Regions from separate parts of the Bradyrhizobium sp. USDA 4506 genome, predicted to be linked through region 1. Evidence: riboswitches for the same ligand, from Rfam matches in the RefSeq annotation. Region 1 holds a riboswitch; the other holds the start of a gene.
The links. Region 1 has a riboswitch for glycine ahead of ACVIHF_RS19935 (D-amino acid dehydrogenase). Riboswitches for the same ligand answer to the same signal wherever they lie in the genome.
Positions count from the first base shown of each region.

Region 2: linked by a shared signal. The riboswitch ahead of gcvT (glycine cleavage system aminomethyltransferase GcvT) and the one ahead of ACVIHF_RS19935 (D-amino acid dehydrogenase) in region 1 are both predicted to bind glycine.

Region 1 is NZ_JBSSBM010000002.1:3,736,115-3,746,761, reverse strand. Features, by position in the region: gene ACVIHF_RS19955 (M81 family metallopeptidase) at 1-929, opposite strand, end outside; gene ACVIHF_RS19950 (ABC transporter ATP-binding protein) at 1,152-2,801, opposite strand; gene ACVIHF_RS19945 (ABC transporter permease) at 2,943-3,830, opposite strand; gene ACVIHF_RS19940 (ABC transporter permease) at 3,834-4,775, opposite strand; gene ACVIHF_RS19935 (D-amino acid dehydrogenase) at 4,936-6,294, opposite strand; glycine riboswitch at 6,361-6,475, opposite strand; glycine riboswitch at 6,479-6,585, opposite strand; gene ACVIHF_RS19930 (M20/M25/M40 family metallo-hydrolase) at 6,678-7,808, opposite strand; gene ACVIHF_RS19925 (ABC transporter substrate-binding protein) at 8,074-9,693, shown strand; gene ACVIHF_RS19920 (hypothetical protein) at 9,972-10,292, opposite strand; tRNA gene ACVIHF_RS19915 (tRNA-Leu) at 10,462-10,548, opposite strand.
Region 2 is NZ_JBSSBM010000002.1:3,903,464-3,914,110, forward strand. Features, by position in the region: gene ACVIHF_RS20750 (NADP-dependent isocitrate dehydrogenase) at 1-900, shown strand, start outside; gene ACVIHF_RS20755 (DUF3455 domain-containing protein) at 931-1,437, shown strand; gene ACVIHF_RS20760 (cyclic nucleotide-gated ion channel) at 1,530-2,780, opposite strand; gene alaS (alanine--tRNA ligase) at 2,792-5,479, opposite strand; glycine riboswitch at 5,682-5,770, shown strand; gene gcvT (glycine cleavage system aminomethyltransferase GcvT) at 5,912-7,057, shown strand; gene gcvH (glycine cleavage system protein GcvH) at 7,077-7,442, shown strand; gene gcvP (aminomethyl-transferring glycine dehydrogenase) at 7,466-10,339, shown strand; gene ACVIHF_RS20785 (acyl-CoA thioesterase) at 10,557-10,647, shown strand, end outside.

The DNA of each region.
Region 1 (10,647 bases):
TGGGTGTCGGCGATGATGATCGGCTTGCTGGCCGATTTCGCCAGTTCCATCGCCAGCCGCACGCCTTCGTCGGGCGAATAGATCCGGCCGTCGAAATCGTCCTCATGGCTCTCGACCAGGGCGACGACCTTGTCGGCGGCGGCATCCGCATCGGCCTGGGTCCGGCCGTAAGCGAATACGCTCGGCCCGCAATCCCTGAAATCGGCGGCCGGGAAGCCCGGCGCAAACGACAGCGTCGGCACCGCGTCGCTCTCGAGTGCGGCGAGCTTCTGATAGATGCCCTTGGTCGGCTGGTCGTTGGTGCATTGCCAGCTGATCGGGATCAGGAACGGCAGTTGCCGGAATGCCTTTGCGAAGCGCTGCCTGGACTTGAGCATCAGCGCCAGATGCCGGGCGCAGGCGCGGCCGGTTTCGGCCATGTCGACATGCGGATAGGTGCGGTAGGCAATCAGCGCATCGGCATGCTCGATCATCTTTGGCGAGACGTTCGCATGCAGATCGAGGCTCGCCACCAGCGGCAGGTCGTTGCCGATCGCCTTGCGCACGCGGGCCAGCGTTTCGCCTTCACCGTCGTCATAATGCTCGGTGACCATGGCGCCGTGCAGGTCGAGATAGACGGCATCGATCGGTCCGGCCGCGGCGATGCCGTCGACCATTTCCGTCACGATCCGCTCGAACGCATCCTTGCTGACATGCGCCGACGGGCTCGCCGCGGCGAAGATCGTCGGCACCAGCTCCCAGCCATTGGCTTCCGCCGCCTCGACAAAGCCGGCGAGGCCGACATTGATCTTGCGCATGACCTTGAGCACGTCGGCGCCATGCGTCATCGACGGCCAGCCACCGCCATGCACGAAATCGTCATAGGTTGCCTTCGTCGGTGCGAAGGTATTGGTCTCGTGCAGGAAGCCGCCAACGGCAATGCGGGTCATCAAGTCGGTCTCGATACGTTTCTTCGATCATGATGCGATCATAACGACGCGCGTCATGATCTCATCTCGTTGGTTGGAGCGTGATCTCCGGGGAAGACCGGCGTCCACCTTCAGGGCCACGCTCTAGCGCGCGACGTTAAGCGTGTCGTCGCGCCCAGCGCAAGCCGGGGAGCACCAGCGGATTTGCATGCCCTGTGGGCGGAAAGGCTTGAGGCTAAAGACCTAGGCCGTCGCCACAATGCCTTCCGAAACCGGGCGGAAATTCGCAAAATCCCAGCCGCGTCCGGGCGCCGCATCGAGCAGCGCGCGGGTATAGGCCTGCTGCGGATTGGTCAGCACCTCGGCGGCCGGTCCCTGCTCCACAACGCGGCCATGTTGCATCACGGCGACGTCGTCGCAGATTTGTGCGGCGACGCGCAAATCATGCGTGATGAACAGCAGCGCGATGCCCAGCCGGCGCTGGATTTCGTCAAGCAGATCCAGAACCTGCGCCTGCACCGAGACGTCGAGCGCGGACACCGCCTCATCCGCGACGAGCACGTCGGGATCGAGCGCCAGCGCGCGCGCGATCGCGATGCGCTGGCGTTGGCCGCCGGAGAACTGGTGCGGATATCGCGAGATCGCGTCGGGCGGCAAATGGACGAGCTCGAGCAGCTCGCGCGCGCGCGCCAGCGCATCCTTGCGCGGCATGCCGTAATTGACCGGGCCTTCCGCGATGCTCTCGCCGACGGTGACGCGCGGATTGAGCGAGCGGTAGGGATCCTGGAAGATGATCTGGATCTTCTGGCGATGCGGCTGCAACAGCCGGCGCGACAGGTCGGAGATCTCGCGGCCGGCGAGGCGCACCCCGCCGGAGGTCGGATCGATCAGGCGGACGATGCATCGCGCGACCGTCGACTTGCCGGAACCGCTTTCGCCGACGATGCCGAGGGTGCGGCCCTTGCGCAGAGTGAGCGTGACGTTGCTGGCGGCGGCGACCTCGCGGGCTTTGCCGTACAGCGACCGCTCCCGGTAGACCTTGCTGAGCTCGTTGGCTTCCAGCACCACGGGCTCGGTCGTCTCCGGGCGCGGCGCGCGCGGCACCAGGCTCGGCACCGAGGACAAGAGGTTGCGGGTGTACTCCATCTTCGGATTGCGCAGCACGTCCTGCAGCGGGCCGGTTTCGACCAGGCGGCCGTGCCGCATCACCGCGACGCGGTCGGCGATCTCGGCCACCACGCCCATGTCGTGGGTGATGAACAGAACCGCGGTGCCGTGATCGCGTTGCAGGTCGCGGATCAAGGTGAGGATCTGCTTCTGGGTGGTGACGTCGAGCGCGGTGGTCGGCTCGTCCGCGATCAGGAGCTTCGGCTCCAGCACCAGCGCCATCGCGATCATGATGCGCTGGCGCTGACCGCCCGAGAGGCGGTGCGGGTAGGAGGAGAAGATGCGCTCCACGTCCGGCAGCCGCACATGCTCCATCATCGCCAGGATTTTCTGGCGCCGTGCGCGGGCATCGAGATCTGTGTGGGCGCGCAGCACCTCGTCGATCTGGCGGCCGACCGGCACGACGGGATTGAGCGCGGTCATCGGCTCCTGGAAGATCATCGCCATCCGCGTGGCGCGGAGTTGCCGCAGCCGCCGGTCGCTGGCGGTGAGCAGTTCTTCGCCGACCAGCTTGACGCTGCCGCCAGACGGCACCAGCGTGCCCTTCTGCTGCAGGCCCATCACGGTGAGCGATGTCACCGACTTGCCCGAGCCGCTTTCGCCGACCAGGCACAGCGTCTCGCTTTCACGTACCTGCAGCGAGAGGTCGTCGATGATGCGATGCGCATCCGCCTTGCGGCCGAGGCCGACGACGAGATTGCTGATGTCGAGGACGACGTTGGTCATGTCAGGGTCTCTTGGCGCTGCGAAGGAATTTACCCACTGTCATTCCGGGATGGTGCGCCAGCACCAGACCCGGAATCTCGAGATTCCGGGTTCGATGCTTCGCATCGCCCCGGAATGACGGCTTCAGAAGAGCTGAAGCCGTCACTTGCCCTCACGCTGCTTCATGCGGGGATCGAGCGCGTCGCGGGCGGCGTCGCCGATCAGGTTGACGCTGAGAATGGCGATCGAGAGCAGCAGCCCCGGCCAGAAGATCAGCGACGGCTTGACCTGGAAATAGGCGCGGCCCTCGGCCATGATGTTGCCCCAGGTCGGCGTTTCCGGCGAGATGCCGGCGCCGAGGAACGACAGGATCGCCTCGGTCAGGATCGCGGACGCGCAGACATAGGTGCCTTGCACGATCAGCGGCGCGATCGTGTTCGGCATCAAATGCCGCCACATGATCTTCGGCAGGCTGGTGCCGAGCGAGATCGCGGCCTCGACATAAGGTTCCTCGCGTGCGGTCAGCACCACCGAGCGCACCAGCCGCGCCACGCGCGGGATCTCGGGGATGGTGATCGCGACCATCACGGTCCAGATGCTGGCGCCCGACAGCGACACCACGGCGATCGCGAGCAGGATGGCGGGGATCGCCATCAAGCCGTCCATCACGCGCATCAGCACCGCATCGACCCAGCGGAAGAAGCCGGCGACGAGGCCGATCAGAAGGCCGATGGCGATCGAGCAGACGGCGGCGCCGAGCCCGATCACCAGCGAGATCCGTGCGCCGTAGATGATGCGCGACAACAGGTCGCGGCCATAAGCGTCGGTGCCGAGCAGATATTGCGCGCTCGACGGCTTCAGCCGCTGCGACGGCGTCAGCAGCAGAGGATCGTGCGGCGCAAGCAGCGGCGCGAAGATCGCCATCAGGATGATGAGGGCGAGGCTGATCGTCGCAACCGCGATGATCGGCGTCGACGTCAGGAAGCCGAACTTGACGCGGAACGGCCGGGTGACGGGAAGCGAGGATTCGGGAAGGGTTTCGATCGCCATTGCTCAGTACCGGATACGAGGATCGAGCAGGGTGTAGGCGAGGTCGATCAACAGATTGACCGCGACGTAGATACCCGACGTCAACAGGATCATCGCCTGGATCACCGGATAGTCGCGCGCCAGCACCGCATCGACGGTGAGGCGGCCGATGCCGGGCAGATTGAACACGCTCTCGGTGACGACGACGCCGGAGATCAGCAGCGCGAAGCCGGAACCGATCACCGTGATGACCGGCACGGCGGCGTTGCGCAGCGCATGGCGCAGCAGCACGCCGGTCTCGCCGATGCCCTTGGCCCGCGCCGTGCGCACGTAATCCTCGCCGAGCACATCGAGCATCGAGGCCCGCGTCATGCGTGCGATCAGCGCGACATAGATGAAGGAGAGTGTGCAGGTCGGCAGGATGAGGCGCTGGAAGAACGGACCGAAGCCGGCCGAGATGCTCTTGAAGCCCTGTACCGGAACCCAGCGCAGATCAATCGCAAAGATCTGGATCAGCACGTAGCCGATGACGAACACCGGCACCGAGAAGCCGAGCACCGAGAGCCCCATCACGAAGCGGTCGATCCAGGTGCCGTGCTTCCACGCCGCGATCACGCCGAGCGGCACCGCCACCAGGATCGAGAGGATGATGGTGGCCAGCGCGACCGAGATCGAGGGCTCGAGGCGCGGGACGATCATTTCGAGGATCGGCTTGTTCGAGATCAGGGAGACGCCGAGGTCGCCGTGCAGCAACTTGGCGATCCAGGTGTAGAACTGGATGTAGATCGGCTCGTTCAGACCAAGCGAGGTCCGAATGCGTTCGAGCTGTTCGGGCGTCGCGTTGTCGCCGGCGAGGATGGCGGCCGGGTCGCCCGGCGTCAGCCGCAGCAACAGGAACACGAACAGAGCCACCACGCCCATCACGGGAATGGCGGCGAGGATGCGGCGAAGCAGATATCCGAGCAAATTTGATCCGTTGGGTTGTGGTCGATGAAGTCCGCAGCGGGACCGTTGCACACCAGACCGTAGCACAGATGGTAGCAGACTCACGGTAGAACTTGAGCAAGTCCCATGCCATCGGTGCTGCGGATTTTGCGGTGCAGCTAATCAGTCCTGTTGGCCGCGATTATTCCTCCGGTGAAGTTCGAAGCAGTCCACTGGAAGGTGGATTGATTTCAGCTTTGCGCGCGTCGGCGGGCACATCGAGCCCGGCGCCGAACGACGGCGCCATCGGCGGCGTGTCGAGGTCGCGCCAATCGTCGATCGCCTGGGCCACCATCTGCGCCGTCGCCGCCGACAGCGTCCAGCCGAGATGACCGTGGCCCGTATTGTAGAACACGCCCGGAATCCGTCCGGCGCGAACCACCGGCATCATGTTCGGCATCATCGGGCGCAGGCCCGCCCATGGCACGACTTTCGACGTATCGATCTCCGGGAAATGATGCCGCACCCAGTCCACCAGCGGTTGAATGCGATCGGCGCGAATGTCGCGGTTGAAGCCGTTGAACTCGGCGGTGCCGGCGACGCGGAAGCGGTCGGCGCCGAGCCGGCTGGTGACGATCTTCGCAGCTTCATCGAGCAGGCTGACGGTTGGGGCCGCATTCCGGCTTTGCGGCGCATCGAGCTGCACCGTGATCGAATAGCCCTTCACCGGATAGACATTGACGCGGTCGTTGAGCAGGCTGGCGAAGTGGCGGCTCGCCACGCCGGCGCAAATCACGATCCCGTCCGCCTGTAGCTGCTGTCGCGTCGCGACCGCAGCATCATGTGAAGCAGCTTCGTTCCAGCCGATGCGGAAGCCGTCATCGCCGTGTGCGATCGTGTCGACGTCGGCTTCATGGACGAAGCTCGCGCCACGGCGGATGCAGGCGTCGGCAAGCCCACGCGTGAATTTGTGAATATCGCCGGTCGCGTCGGACGGCGTGAAGAAGCCGCCATAGCAGGTTGTCTGCAGCGCGGGTTCGATGACGCGGATCTCGTCCGGGGTCACCGGCCGGCGGTCGAGCCCGCCTTGCTGCAGCAGCGTGTTGACCTTGAGGCCGGCTTCGAAGCCGGCCCTGTCGTGATAGACGTGCAGGATGCCGCGGCGTTCGAGATCGAAGGCGATGTTTTCGCGCTCTGCGATCGAGAACAGATGCTTGCGCGCTTCGATGGCGAGCTTCGTGGTCTCGATGGTGTTGCCGCGATAGCGCGTGATGTGGCCTACGAACTCGCCGATCCAGGAATATTTGTGCCAGCTCGGCTTCGGGTTCATCAGCAGCGGCGCGTCGCTTCTCAACATCCAGCGCAGCCCCTTCAGAATGGTCGCGGCGCTGTTCCATACCTCGGCATTGCTGGCGGAGAGTTGTCCGCCATTGGCGAACGAGGTTTCCATCGCGGCGTAGCGATGCCTGTCAAGGACAGTCACCTTGTAGCCGCGTTCAAGCAGGGCATAGGCCGTCGTTACGCCGGTGATGCCGGCGCCGATAATCGCGATATGTGGCATGATGGTTGTCAGGCTCCCGTGGGTTAGAGTCGCCGAACCACCGGTCAAACCGGCATTCGGCGCCCCATCTGTCACGGTACCTGAGAGCTTGATCCGCATCGGGCCGGGGCCAGAAGCGAACTATCCCCTTCGGTGGACGTCATGGCCCTTGATGTGCGGCCATGTTCGTCTCTCTCCAGATCGTCCTGACGATACAGTCCTTTTGCCTGAGAGTTTCCGGGGCGGTTGCTCCGTCGGCGCCGAAGGCAACAACACGAACGTTGTCGCTTCGATCTCTCCCGCATCGTCGCGTTGGACGGCCGGACCGTAGGCGAAGCCTTAAAAATGGACAAGGCTAAATTTCGATCCGGCAGTGCCAACGTGTTGTGCAGTGCAAATCGATGTCAGTCCAGCGTCGCCAGCAGTGCCGCCATCAGGCGGCCGCGTTCGGCGAGGCTGTCGACCTCGATGTGCTCGTTGAGCGTATGTGCATCGGCGCCGCGAACGCCGAGGCCGTCGAGCGTGGGGATGCCCATCGCGCCGGTGAAGTTGCCGTCCGAGCCGCCGCCGGCGCTGCCGTGCGGCAGATCGAGACCCATCGCTGCAGCAAGGCCTTTTGCCTTTTCATAGAGCGCCATGGTGCCCGCATCGGGCTCCCACACCGGGCGGGTGACGCCGCGCGTCACCTTGAAGGTCACGTCGTTGGCGGTGCCCGACAGTGCCAGCATGCGCTCGACGCCACGGTCGAGATCGGCCTGGCGCTTGGCCATGCTGAGCGCTTCGCCGGTGCAGGTCGTTGCGACGCAATTGACCCACTGGCCGCCATGCACGATGCCGACCGAGAAGGTGCAGTCCTCGGTGGTCATGCCGTCGATGGCGATGATCTGCCGCGCCATCTCGCGGATCGCGGAGCGGCCGGAAGACAGCGTTGCGCCGGCATGGCTGGGCTTGCCGGTGGCTTCCAGGTTGAAGCGCGCGATCGCATAGCGGCCGGTGACGACGCCGTTGTTTGGACGGCCGGGCTCCGGCACCAGCACATATTTGTTGCGCGCGGCTTCCGCCTCGATGATGTCGCGCGTCGACGGCGTGCCGACCTCTTCGTCGGGGGTGAACAGCACGGTGATCGGCAGCGGAGTCGTGAAAGAGGCGCGCGCCAATTGCCTGATCGCCTCGATCGACAGGTAGTTGCCGCCCTTCATGTCGAAGATGCCCGGCCCGAAGCACTTGTTGCCTTCGCGCCGCCACTTCAGGTTCTCGATGGTGCCGACGGGGTGAACGGTGTCCAGATGGCCGGCGATCAGGATGCCGGGCTGGCCTTGTTTCGGATGGGGAAAACGGGCGCGGACGCAGCCCGCGAAGCCCTGGCGTCCGGCGATGCGCTCGATCGTCGCACCCATGATCGCCATCTCGCGGGCGGCGAGATCGAGCATGCGTTCGACCGCGGCGGCGTCCCAGGTCGGGCTTTCGCATTCCACCCAGCTGCGCAGGCCCTGCAGCATCGTTTCGGAATCAAAGGGGAGATTGGCGGGGTTCATCGTTGTTCTCTCTTGTTGTTCTGACGGCGCCGGCATCGCGCGCGCGTTACGAAAATCTCAGCCGACGATTTTGTAAAGCCAAAATCTGGCGCGCGGCCTCATTCGTTTGTGTACGTCCGATGCGACCTGAAACCGATTGACGCGCTTGGCGCTTGGTGCAAGTCTCGATTTCACAAGCCATACAGCATGTTAGTTCGCCTAAATAACGAACCACATGCATAACGAATAAGCCGGCTTTGACCAGTTACACGTCAGGAGAGATTGCATGTTCCCTATCTCGCGTTGGAAACACCGCACGCTAGCGGCCGCGTTGACGGCGCTCGCGCTGTCGTTCGCGCCGCAGGAATTGTCATTCGCGCCGCAGGCGATGGCCGCGGGCAAGACCATCACCGCGGTGATGCACTCGGATCTGCGCGTCATCGATCCGATCATGACCACGGCCTACATCACCCGCGATCATGGCTACATGATCTATGATACGCTGCTGGCGACGGATTCCAATTTCAAGATCCAGCCGCAGATGGCGGACTGGAAGGTTTCCGACGACAAGCTGACCTACACGTTCACGCTGCGCGACGGTCTGAAGTGGCACGACGGCGCGCCGGTCACCGCGGAAGACTGCGTCGCCTCGCTGCAGCGTTGGGGCAAGGTCGACGGCATGGGCCAGAAGCTGATGGACTTCGTCGCGAGCCTGGAGGCGACCGACGCCAAGACCATCACGCTGAAGCTGAAGGAACCCTACGGCCTCGTGCTGGAATCGATCGGCAAGCCGTCATCGCGCGTGCCGTTCATGATGCCGAAGCGTCTGGCCGAGACGCCGCCGGACAAGCCGATCCCGGAACAGATCGGCTCCGGACCGTTCAAATTCGTGCAGGCGGAATTCCAGCCGGGCGTGAAGGCGGTCTATGAGAAGAACAAGGACTACGTGCCGCGCAAGGAGCCGGCGAGCTGGACCGCGGGCGGCAAGGTCGTCAAGGTCGACCGCGTCGAGTGGGTCACGATGGCCGATGCGCAGACCGCGGTGAACGCGTTGCAATCCGGCGACATCGATTTCATGGAGAACCTTCCGTTCGACATGCTGCCGGTGCTCGAAGCCAATCCGGATCTCAAGATCGACGTCCTCAACAAGTTCGGCTTCCAGACCCTCGGACGCATGAACTTTCTCTATCCGCCGTTCGACAATCCGAAGGTGCGCCGGGCTGCGTTCCTGGCGATGAACCAGAAGGACGTGCTCGACGCGCTGGTCGGCAACGCCAAGTACCAGAGGGTCTGCGGCGCCTTCTTCGTCTGCGGCACGCCGCTCGAGACCGACGTCGGGGCCGAAACGCTGGTGAAGGGCAACGGCCTGGCGGAAGCCAAGAAGGCGCTTGCCGCATCCGGCTATGACGGCACCCCCGTGGTGATTATGGCGCCGGGCGACGTCACGACGCTGAAGGCGCAGCCGGTCGTGGCTGCGCAGCAGTTGCGCGAGGCCGGCTTCAAGGTCGACCTGCAGGCCACCGACTGGCAGACCGTGGTGACCCGCCGCGCCAGCCAGAAGCCGCCGAAGGAAGGCGGCTGGAACATGTTCTTCACCAACTGGGTCGCGGCCGACGTCTCCGATCCGATCGTCAACGCGTCGATCACCGGTCGCGGCAAGAATGGCGGCTGGTTCGGCTGGGCCGAAGACCCGAAGATCGAGGAGCTGCGTGACAAGTTCGCGCGCGCCGGCTCGGCTGAGGAAAAGAAGAAGATCGCCGCGGAAATCCAGACCGAGGCCTACGATCAGGTGATCTACGTTCCGCTCGGCCAGTACACCATTCCGAGCGCATGGCGGAAGTCGCTGACCGGTGTGCTCGACGGCCCGGCAACGCCGATCTTCTGGAATATCGACAAGTCCGAGTAAGCTTGCGGCTTGACGCAAAACAAATGGCCGGGACTTGTCCCGGCCATTTTTCTTTTTCGCGCTGTCGCGTGTCAGGTGTGGCTGTCGCGGAGCTGCTCCAGTCCGTCGCTGAGCGGTGGTCCGCCTTGTGGTGCGTGCTGCGGCGGGGAGGGGCGCTCCTTGCGCTGATCGGGTTGGTCGGTTGCGCGCTGCGCGGATGGATCGTCGTTCGGCATCGTCATGCTCCAATTGCGGCATGACAACGAATACGCAGGGTGCGGGTTCCGAACCGGCGACCGCTAATCGCCGTGGTCTGGTCTCATGCTGCTCGGGCTCGACAAGCTCGTGAGCTGTGTCTGTCCGATGCCGGTTCCGCTCATCCAGACCACCGCTCCAGCGGCAAACGCGAGCAGTCCGTACACCATGATCGCGCCGCGGATCCATCGCCGGTAGATCGCGCGGTCGTCGGGCGCAGCGTCGCGGAAATTCTGGGCATCGAGCCCGTTGCTGCAATGAGCTGCATCGTCGCAGTGTTCGAGAGTAAAGGCACCATGATCGCGCGCCGTTTCGCTGGTAATCCGATTGCAGTTTGCAATCCGATTGCGCTTCGCAATCTCCATCGCCGATCTCCGACAAAAATTGATTTCGAAATGCAACAGCCGCGAAAATGCGCGGCCGGAATTTCCAATGCGGGCAAGACTACGACAGACAGCGACCGCGGCGTGTGAACTGCGCCACAGCCGGAAAACACGACGCTGGCCCGCTCGGGTGCGCGTGGCATGCGAAGGTTGGTGCGGGCGGTGGGACTCGAACCCACACGACGTTGCCATCGAGGGATTTTAAGTCCCTTGCGTCTACCAGTTCCGCCACGTCCGCGTTGCGCCAGGCGCGCCGATTTCTAGCGCGTTTGGGCGCCGAGTGGAATTGTCATTATCCGGTGCTAACAGGTGAGCTTTCAAAGGCTTAAGCGGCGGC
Region 2 (10,647 bases), 170 kb from region 1:
TGCATCTTCCGCGAGCCGATCATCTGCAAGAACGTGCCGCGCCTGGTTCCCGGCTGGACCAAGCCGATCATCATCGGCCGCCATGCCTATGGCGACCAGTACCGCGCCACCGACATCAAGTTCCCCGGCAAGGGCACGCTGTCGCTGAAGTTCGTCGGCGAGGACGGCACCGTGATCGAGAAGGAAGTGTTCAAGGCGCCCGGCGCCGGCGTCGCGATGGAGATGTACAATCTCGACGACTCCATCACCGATTTCGCCCGCGCCTCGTTCAATTACGGCCTGATGCGCAACTACCCGGTCTATCTGTCGACCAAGAACACGATTCTGAAGGTCTATGACGGCCGCTTCAAGGACATCTTCCAGGACGTCTTCGACCGCGAGTTCAAGAAGGAATTCGAGGCCAAGGGCCTGACCTACGAGCACCGCCTGATCGACGACATGGTGGCCTCGGCGCTGAAATGGTCCGGCGGTTATGTCTGGGCCTGCAAGAACTATGACGGCGACGTGCAGTCCGACACCGTGGCCCAGGGTTACGGCTCGCTCGGCCTGATGACCTCGGTGCTGCTCACCCCGGACGGCAAGACCGTGGAAGCCGAGGCCGCCCACGGCACCGTGACCCGCCACTACCGCGAGCACCAGAAGGGCAAGGAGACCTCGACCAACTCGATCGCGTCGATCTTCGCCTGGACCCGTGGCCTCGCCCATCGCGCCAAGCTCGACAACAACGAGGCGCTGGCCAAGTTCGCCACCACCCTGGAGAAGGTCTGCGTCGCCACCGTCGAAGAGGGCTACATGACCAAGGACCTCGCGCTCCTGGTCGGCGCCGACCAGCGCTGGCTCTCGACCACCGGATTCCTCGACAAGGTGTCCGACAACCTCGTGAAGGCGATCGCGGCCTGAGGCCGTCATCCTGGGAAGACAGGTGCGAGCATGACCATGGCCCTTGTCAGAGCCGTCGTGCTCGCATCGTTCTCGCTAACCGCGTCGGCGGCATTCGCTGCCGATCCCCTGCCCGACGCCGTCGCGGCGCCTGGCGAGTCCAAGATCCTCACCGTCCATGCCGAGGGCGTGCAGGTCTATGAGTGCAAGCCGGTCAGCGACGGCAAGCTCGCCTGGTCGTTCCGCGAACCGATCGCGACCCTGATCGCCGACGGTCGCACGGTCGGCCGGCATTATGCGGGTCCGAACTGGGAGCATGTCGACGGCAGTGTCGTGACCGCCCGCACCGCCGGCAGCGCACCCGGCACCACCGCCGCCGATATTCCCTGGCTGAAGCTCGAGGTGATCGCCCACCGCGGCAACGGCCTGCTCTCCGGCGTCGCAACCGTGCAGCGGATCAACACCTCGGGCGGCGAGCTCAGCGGCGCCTGCGACAAATCAGGCGCGCTGAAAGGCGCGGCCTACTCGGCGGATTACGTGTTCCTGCGGCGGGACTAAGCGTTTTCGAGCGAAGTGGATACCGGTTCGCGTGAAGAAACGCGCCAAACGAAGAATCGAGAGCCTCGTTCCGATTCAATCGGAATGAGATTCTAGTCGCGGATGCCGCCGTCGGTCTCGCGCGGCGCCTGGGCGATCTCCGCGGCGGCCAGGTCGCCGCCGGCCGCAAGCGGATCGGCAAGCCGCGCCTCCGCGGTCTCCCGGACATGCGCGGCGAGCGCCGGCATGCGCTCGATCAGGGCATGGAAGTCCTGCGCATCGAGCACCAGGAGCTTGGTCTTGCGCGTCGCCGTCACCGTGCCGGAGCGGCTGGTCCGCCGCAGCAGCGCGATCTCGCCGAAGAACGCGCCGTCGGAAAGCCGCACAAGCTGGCTCGGCAGGTCGATCTCGACCTCGCCCGCGGTGATGAAATACATCGATGACGCCGCATCGCCGCGTCGCACCAAGACCTCGCCGGCCTCGATGGTCTGCGACCGCAGCAAGCGCATGATGTCGGAAATATCGGCAGCGCCAAGATGTGAGAACAGCGGCACCCGCGCCAGCATGCCCCAGGTCACGACGAAGTCGCGGCGCCGGACCTCGTCGGCGAACGCGGTCGAGATGATCGCGACCGGCAGCGCGATCATCGCGAAGCCGACCACGATCGCGACCACCGTGACGGTCCGGCCGAGCGGCGTAATCGGGACGACGTCGCCGTAACCGACGGTGCCGAGCGTCACGATCGCCCACCACATCGCCTGCGGCATGGTGCCGAACTTGTCCGGCTGCACCCTGTGCTCGATGGCATAGAGCAGCGAGGCAAACAGCAGCACGGCGCCGGTCAGGATCACCACGCAGCCGAACAGCGTGCGCCGCTCGGCATGTAGCGCCGCCAGCAGCGAGCGCATCGCGGTCGAATAGCGCACCAGCTTGAGGAACGGCAGCATGCCGAACAGCACCAGCGCGGTCTTGTCGCCGGTCGCAAGCGCGACGGCCGACGGCAGGAAGGCCAGCAGGTCGATCACGCCGAGCGCCGAGAAGGCGTATTCCAGCCGCGCCCGCGCCGGCGTCATGTCGCGCAGCGAGTGGCCGACCACGCTCCAGAGCCGCGCGGCATATTCCAGCGCGAAGGCGATGACCGCCGCGATCTCGATGGTCGTCAGCAGCCAGCCGAACTGCGCGTCGATCTCGGGCACGGAGGCCAGGATCGCCGCCAGCACATCGACGGCGATGATGGCGACGATGACCCGGGCAAAGCGCAAGCCGCCCGAATGCGGCAGATCATCGCGTTCGAGCAGCTCGTAGAGACGGTCGCGCAGCCCGGGATCGCTGATCGTGGGCTTGAGCGGAGCCGTCGCCACGATCAACCTCTCCGTCAGGCGCCGGCCGATGCCTGTTGAGTCATGGCCTGTTCGATCGCCGACAGCGCGGCGTCGGCCTTGGCGCCGTCGGGCCCGCCGGCCTGCGCCATGTCGGGCCGGCCGCCGCCGCCCTTGCCGCCGAGCACCTCGGAGCCCTTGCGCACGAGCTCGACCGCGTTGAACCGCGCGGTCAGATCGGCGGTGACGCCGACCACGATGCCGGCCTTGCCGTCCTCGGTGACGCCAACGATCGCGACCACGCCCGAGCCGATCTGCTTCTTGCCGTCGTCGACGAGACTCTTGAGATCCTTGGTCTCGACGCCCTCGACCGCGCGCGCCAGCAGCTTGACATTGCCGACCTCGCGAACGGCTGAGGCGGCGCCGTTCGACGCACCGCCGCCGCCCATCGCGAGCTTCTTGCGGGCGTCGGACAAATCGCGCTCGAGCTTCTTGCGCTCTTCCATCAGAGCTGTGATGCGCGCCGGCACGTCGTCGATCGTGGTGCGCAGCTCCAGCGCCGCGGTCTTGGCCAGCGCGATGGTGTCGTTGGCGTGCTTGCGCGCATGATGCCCGGTCAGCGCCTCGATACGGCGCACGCCGGACGCGACCGCGCCCTCGCTGGTCACGGAAATCATGCCGATGTCACCGGTGCGGCGGACATGGGTGCCGCCGCAGAGCTCGACCGACCAGCCAAGCGCGTTCTGGCCATGATCGCGGGCGCCCTTGCCCATCGACACGACGCGAACCTCGTCGCCGTATTTCTCGCCGAACAGCGCGCGGGCGCCGGCCTCGCGGGCATCGTCGACGCCCATGACCCGGGTCGTGACCTCGTCATTCTCCAGCACGACATCGTTGGCGATGTCCTCGATCCGGGCGAGCTCTTCCGGCGTGATCTGCTTCGGATGCACGAAGTCGAAGCGCAGCCGGTCCGGCGTGACCAGCGAGCCGCGCTGCGCGATGTGATCGCCGAGCACCTGGCGCAGCGCCTCGTGCAGCAGATGCGTCGCCGAATGGTTGGCGCGGATCGACGAGCGCCTGGTGTGATCGACCTCGAGCTGCAATGTGGTGCCGACGCCGAGCGTGCCCTGCTCCACCGTGCCGAGATGCACGAACAGATCGCCGGCCTTCTTCTGCGTGTCGGTGACGCGGAACTTGACGCCCTCCCCGGTCAGCACGCCGGTGTCGCCGACCTGGCCGCCGGACTCGCCGTAGAACGGGGTCTGGTTCAGCACGATCGCGCCGCTCTCGCCGGCCTTCAGGCTCTCGACCTCGGCGCCGTCCTTGATCAGCGCCGTCACCGCGCCTTCCGCGCTCTCGGTCTCGTAGCCGAGGAATTCGGTCGCACCGAGCTTCTCGCGCAGCGGGAACCAGATCGCCTCGCTCGCCGCCTCGCCCGAGCCCGCCCACGAGGCACGCGCCTTGACGCGCTGCCGCTCCATCGCGTCGGTGAACGACGCCTGGTCGACGCTGATGCCGCGCGACTTCAGCGCGTCCTGCGTCAGATCGAGCGGGAAGCCGTAGGTGTCGTACAGCGTGAACGCGGTGTCGCCGTCGAACATGTCGCCCTTCTTGAGGCCGGCGCTCTTCTCGTCGAGGATCGACAGGCCGCGCGCCAGCGTCTTGCGGAAGCGCGTCTCCTCCAGCCGCAGCGTCTCCTCGATCAGCTTCTCCGCACGGACCAGATCCGGATAGGCCTGGCCCATCTCGCGGACCAGCGCCCAGACCAGGCGATGCATCAGCGGCTCGCTCGCGCCCAAGAGCTGTGCATGGCGCATCGCGCGGCGCATGATCCGGCGCAGCACGTAGCCGCGGCCCTCGTTCGACGGCAGCACGCCGTCGGTGATCAGGAACGCGGACGAGCGCAGATGGTCCGCGATCACCCGATACGACCCAACGTTCTGCTCGTTCGGACCGTGCCCGAGGGTAGACGCGGCGGCATCGATCAGATTGCGGAACAGATCGGTCTCGAACACGCTCTCGACGCCCTGCAGGATGCAGGCCATGCGCTCGAGCCCCATGCCGGTGTCGATCGAGGGACGCGGCAGCGCTACGCGCTCCTCCTTCGTCACCTGCTCGTACTGCATGAACACCAGATTCCAGAATTCGAGGAAGCGATCGCCATCCTCATCCGGGCTGCCCGGAGGGCCGCCCCAGATGTGCTCGCCGCGGTCGATGAAGATTTCGGAGCACGGTCCGCACGGGCCGGTGTCGCCCATCGCCCAGAAATTGTCCGAGGTCGGGATGCGGATGATGCGGTCGTCCGAGAAGCCCGCGATCTTCTTCCAGTAGCCGGCCGCCTCGTCGTCGGTGTGGTAGACGGTGACCAGCAGCTTGTCCTTCTTCAGCCCGAAATCCTTGGTGATCAGATTCCAGGCGAGCTCGATCGCGCGCTCCTTGAAGTAATCGCCGAACGAGAAGTTGCCGAGCATCTCGAAGAAGGTGAGATGGCGCGCGGTGTAGCCGACATTGTCGAGGTCGTTATGCTTGCCGCCGGCGCGCACGCACTTCTGCGACGTCGTGGCGCGCTGGTAGCCGCGCTTCTCGACGCCGGTGAAGACGTTCTTGAACTGCACCATGCCGGCATTGGTGAACATCAAGGTCGGGTCGTTGCGCGGAACCAGCGGCGACGAGGCCACGATCTCGTGCCCGTTCTCCTTGAAGAAGTTCAGAAATGTCGACCTGATGTCGTTGACGCTGCTCATGTTCATCCAATCGGAAAAAGGGGCCGGCCAGCCGCAAAAAGGCGTCATTTTCCGGCCGAACGCTTTTAGACATTGCCAGCTGCGGTGTCCAGAAACTGTGCAGGCGGATCATGGGCTTGCCGCGGCAGCACAAAGCCCATTGGATAGTTGCTGCAGCTGCGTTGACAGTCTTGGTGGCGCCGTGTTTTCTACCTACCTATACCTAGTCACGTCGGGAGAGACCGGCCTTACCGCCGGCGCCGAAGGAGCAACCGCCCCGGAAACTCTCAGGCAAAAGGACCGCGTGACGTCTGACATCTGGAAAGAGACGCTGGGGTTCGCCCCGATGCGTCCGCCGACGGGATAATACTCTCAGGCACAGCGACAGATGGGGCTTTCTGCAGGTTTCTCAAGGGGAAATAGGTCCCCGGCGGGAACCGCGAGGGCCCTGTGATGCTTGCGCGCGAAACCTCCCCGCTGAAACAGACCCCGCTGCACGCGCTGCACCTTGCGCGCGGCGCCAAGATGGTGCCGTTCGCCGGCTATGACATGCCGGTGCAATACGCGGCCGGCGTGCTGAAGGAGCACCTGCACACCCGCAAGGAAGCCGGCCTGTTCGATGTGTCGCACATGGGCCAGCTCGTGCTGAGGGCCAAATCTGGCAAGGTCGCGGATGCCGCGCTCGCGCTGGAAAAACTGGTGCCGCAGGACATCGTCGGTATCGCGCCGGGACGGCAGCGCTACGCGCAATTCACTAACAATGACGGTGGCCTGCTCGACGACCTGATGGTGGCGAATTTCGGAGATCACCTGTTCCTGGTGGTCAACGCCGCCTGCAAGGCCGAGGACGAGGCGCATCTCCGCGCGCATCTCTCCGACGCCTGCGAGATCATCTCGCTGGCCGACCGCGCGCTGATCGCGCTGCAGGGCCCGAAAGCCGAATCGGCGCTGGCGAATCTTTGTGCGGATGTCAGTTCGATGAAATTCATGGATGCCGGTCCGCGCGGCGTCGGCGACGTCGACTGCTTCGTCTCGCGCTCCGGCTATACCGGCGAGGACGGCTTTGAGATCTCGGTGCCCGCAGACAAGGTGGAAGCCCTGGTCACCGCGCTGCTCGACAATCCCGACGTGTTGCCGATCGGGCTCGGCGCGCGCGACAGCCTGCGGCTCGAAGCCGGGCTGTGCCTCTATGGCCATGACATCGACACCACGACGACGCCGGTCGAAGGCGCGCTGGAATGGTCGGTGCAGAAGGTTCGCCGCAGCGGCGGCGCCCGCGCCGGCGGCTTCCCCGGCGCCGACAAAATTCTCGCGCAATTCGCAGATGGCGCTGCGCGCCGACGGGTCGGCCTGAAGCCTGACGGCCGCGCACCGGTGCGCGAAGGCGCCGCGCTGTTCGCCGATGCCGGCTCGACCGAGCAGATCGGCAAGGTGACCTCGGGCGGCTTCGGCCCGAGCCTCAATGCGCCGGTTGCGATGGGCTACCTGCCCACGGCCCTTTCCGCCGTCGGCACCACCGTTTTCGCCGAAGTGCGCGGCCAGCGGCTGCCGCTGAAAGTCGCCGCTACGCCCTTCGTCCCCAATACCTACAAACGCTGAACGCCAAAGGATCGACCCCATGACGACGCTGTACACGTCCGACCACGAATGGCTCCGCATCGAGGGCGACGTCGCCACGATCGGGATCACCGACTATGCGCAGTCGCAGCTCGGCGACGTCGTGTTCGTCGAACTGCCCAAGGTCGGCCGCAGCCTGAAGAAGGCCGAGGCCGCCGCTGTCGTCGAATCCGTCAAGGCCGCTTCCGACGTCTACGCGCCGATCGCCGGCGAGGTGGTCGAGGTCAACGACGCGCTCGCCGCCGAGCCCGCGCTGGTCAATTCCGACGCCGGCGGCAAGGCCTGGTTCTTCAAGCTGAAGATTGCCGACAAGGGCGAGCTCGGCGGCCTGATGGACGAGGCCGCCTACGCCGCGCACACCGCCTAAAGGATCACCCCGAGGATCACGTCATGAACGCGCCCTTCAAGCCGATCAACGAAGCCGCCACCGATTTCGTGCGCCGCCACATCGGACCGTCGCCCCGCGACGTCAACGCGATGCTGGAGACGGTCGGCGCCGCGAGCCTGCAGGCGCTGATGAACGAGACGCTGCCGGCGTCGATCCGGCAGAAGGCGCCGCTCGATCTCGGCCGGGCGCTGAGCGAGACCGAGGCGCTCGCGCATATGAGCGAGCTCGCCGCGCAGAACCAGGTGTTCACCTCGCTGATCGGCCAGGGCTATTCCGGCACCATCCTGCCCGCGGTGATCCAGCGCAACATTCTGGAGAACCCGGCCTGGTACACCGCCTATACGCCGTACCAGCCGGAGATCAGCCAGGGCCGGCTCGAGGCGCTGTTCAACTTCCAGACCATGATCTGCGATCTCACCGGGCTCGACGTCGCCAACGCCTCGCTGCTCGACGAGGCGACCGCCGCGGCGGAAGCGATGGCGCTCGCCGAGCGCCACTCGCAGGTCAAAGCGAAGGTGTTCTTCGTCGACAAGGAGGTGCATCCGCAGACGCTGGCGGTGATGCGCACGCGCGCCGCGCCGCTGGGCTGGGCGCTGGTGGTCGGCGATCCCCTGACCGAGCTCGACAACGCCGATGTGCTCGGCGCGCTGTTGCAATATCCGGGCACATCGGGCGCGGTACGCGACCTTAAGCCTGCGATCGCGTCGCTGCGCGCCAAGGGCGCGCTTGCGATCGTCGCGGCGGACCTGCTGTCGCTGACGCTGCTCGCCTCGCCCGGCGAGCTCGGCGCCGACATCGCGATCGGTTCGGCGCAGCGGTTCGGCGTGCCGACGGGGTATGGCGGACCGCACGCCGCCTACATGGCGGTGCGCGACACGCTGAAGCGCTCGCTGCCCGGCCGCATCGTCGGCCTCTCGGTCGATTCGCGCGGTGCGCCGGCCTACCGCCTCGCGCTGCAAACCCGCGAGCAGCATATCCGCCGCGAGAAGGCGACCTCGAACATCTGCACCGCGCAGGTGCTGCTCGCCGTGATCGCCTCGATGTATGCGGTCTATCACGGTCCCGAGGGCCTGACCCATATCGCACGCAGCGTGCATCGTCGCGCCACCGTGCTCGCCGCCGGCCTGCGCAAGCTCGGCTTTGCGCCGACCAGCGAAGCGTTCTTCGATACCGTGACCGTCGAGGCAGGTAGCAAGCAGATCGAGCTCGTCACCCGCGCGCAGGCCGAACGGATCAATCTGCGGATCGGCGCGACCACGCTCGGCATCGCGCTCGACGAGACCTCGACGCCGGAGACGGTCGAGGCGGTGTGGCGCGTGTTCGGCGGCAAGCTCAGCTATGCCGAGATCGAGGCCGGCGCGCACGAGGCGCTGCCGAAGGAGCTGCGGCGCACCAGCGCCTTCCTCAGCCATCCGGTGTTCAATACGCATCGTTCCGAGACCGAGCTGCTGCGCTACATGCGCAAGCTCAGCGATCGTGACCTCGCGCTCGACCGCGCGATGATCCCGCTCGGCTCTTGCACGATGAAGCTCAACGCCACCACCGAGATGATCCCGCTGACCTGGCCGGCGTTCGGCAATCTGCATCCGTTCGCGCCGGCGGATCAGGCCAAGGGCTATCACGCGCTGTTCAAGCGGCTGGAGCAATGGCTGTGCGACATCACCGGCTATGACGCGGTCTCGCTGCAGCCGAATTCCGGCGCGCAGGGCGAATATGCCGGGCTGCTGGCGATCCGCGGCTATCACCTCGCGCGCGGCGAGCCGCACCGCAAGGTGTGCCTGATCCCCTCCTCCGCGCACGGCACCAATCCGGCCTCGGCTGCGATGGTCGGCATGGAGGTCGTGGTCGTCGCGTGCGATGCGCGCGGCGACGTCGACGTCAATGATCTTCGCGCCAAGGCGGAGAAGCACTCCGCCAACCTTGCCGCGGTCATGATCACCTATCCGTCGACCCACGGCGTGTTCGAGGAGCATATCCGCGAGATCTGCGACATCGTGCATGCCCATGGCGGCCAGGTCTATCTCGACGGCGCCAACATGAACGCGCAGGTCGGACTGTCGCGGCCCGGCGATTACGGCGCCGATGTCAGCCATCTCAACCTGCACAAGACCTTCTGCATTCCGCATGGCGGCGGCGGCCCCGGCATGGGCCCGATCGGCGTGAAGGCGCATCTTGCGCCCTATCTGCCGGGCCATCCCGCAACCGACGGGGCAACTGCGCACGCCATCGGCCCGGTGTCGGCCGCGCCGTTTGGCTCGGCGTCGATCCTGACCATCTCCTACATCTACATCCTGATGATGGGCGGCGAAGGTCTGACGCGCGCCACCGAGATCGCGATCCTCAACGCCAACTACATCGCCGCACGGCTGCAGCCGCACTTTCCGGTGCTGTACCGCAACGAGCGCGGCCGCGTTGCGCATGAGTGCATCGTCGATCCGCGGCCGCTGAAGACGACCAGCGGCGTCACCGTCGACGACATCGCAAAACGCCTGATCGACTACGGCTTCCACGCGCCGACCATGAGCTTCCCGGTGGCGGGCACGCTGATGATCGAACCGACGGAATCGGAATCGAAGTTCGAGATCGACCGCTTCTGCGACGCCATGATCGCGATCCGCGACGAAATCGCGGAGATCGAGAAGGGCCGCTGGAAGGTCGAGGCCTCGCCCCTGCGCCACGCGCCGCATACCGTGCACGACATCGCCGACGATGTCTGGAACCGGGCCTACACCCGCGCCGAGGGCTGCTTCCCGGCCGGCGTGTCACGGTCCGACAAATACTGGAGCCCGGTCGGCCGCGTCGACAACGTCTATGGCGACCGCAATCTGGTGTGCTCGTGCCCGCCGGTCGAGGATTACGCGCAGGCGGCGGAGTAAGGAGCTACTGCAGCTATGTGGCGTTGCGTCTCTGACGCCTGATTCACTGGGTGTCATTCCGGGGCTCGCGAAGCGAGAACCTCAGGTGCGCAACTGCGCACCGGGGAATCTCGATCCACGACCTCTGGATTCCCCGATGCGCCCATTGCGCATCTGCGGTTCGCGACTTCGTCGCGCCCCGGAATGACGGACTGGCCCGCCCGCGGCAGGAGGAAACATGCGCGAGGAATTCTGGTTCCATTTCCCGTTTCGCGTCCGCTATTCGGAGGTCGACGCACAGGCGGTGGTGTTCAACGCCCACTACCTCA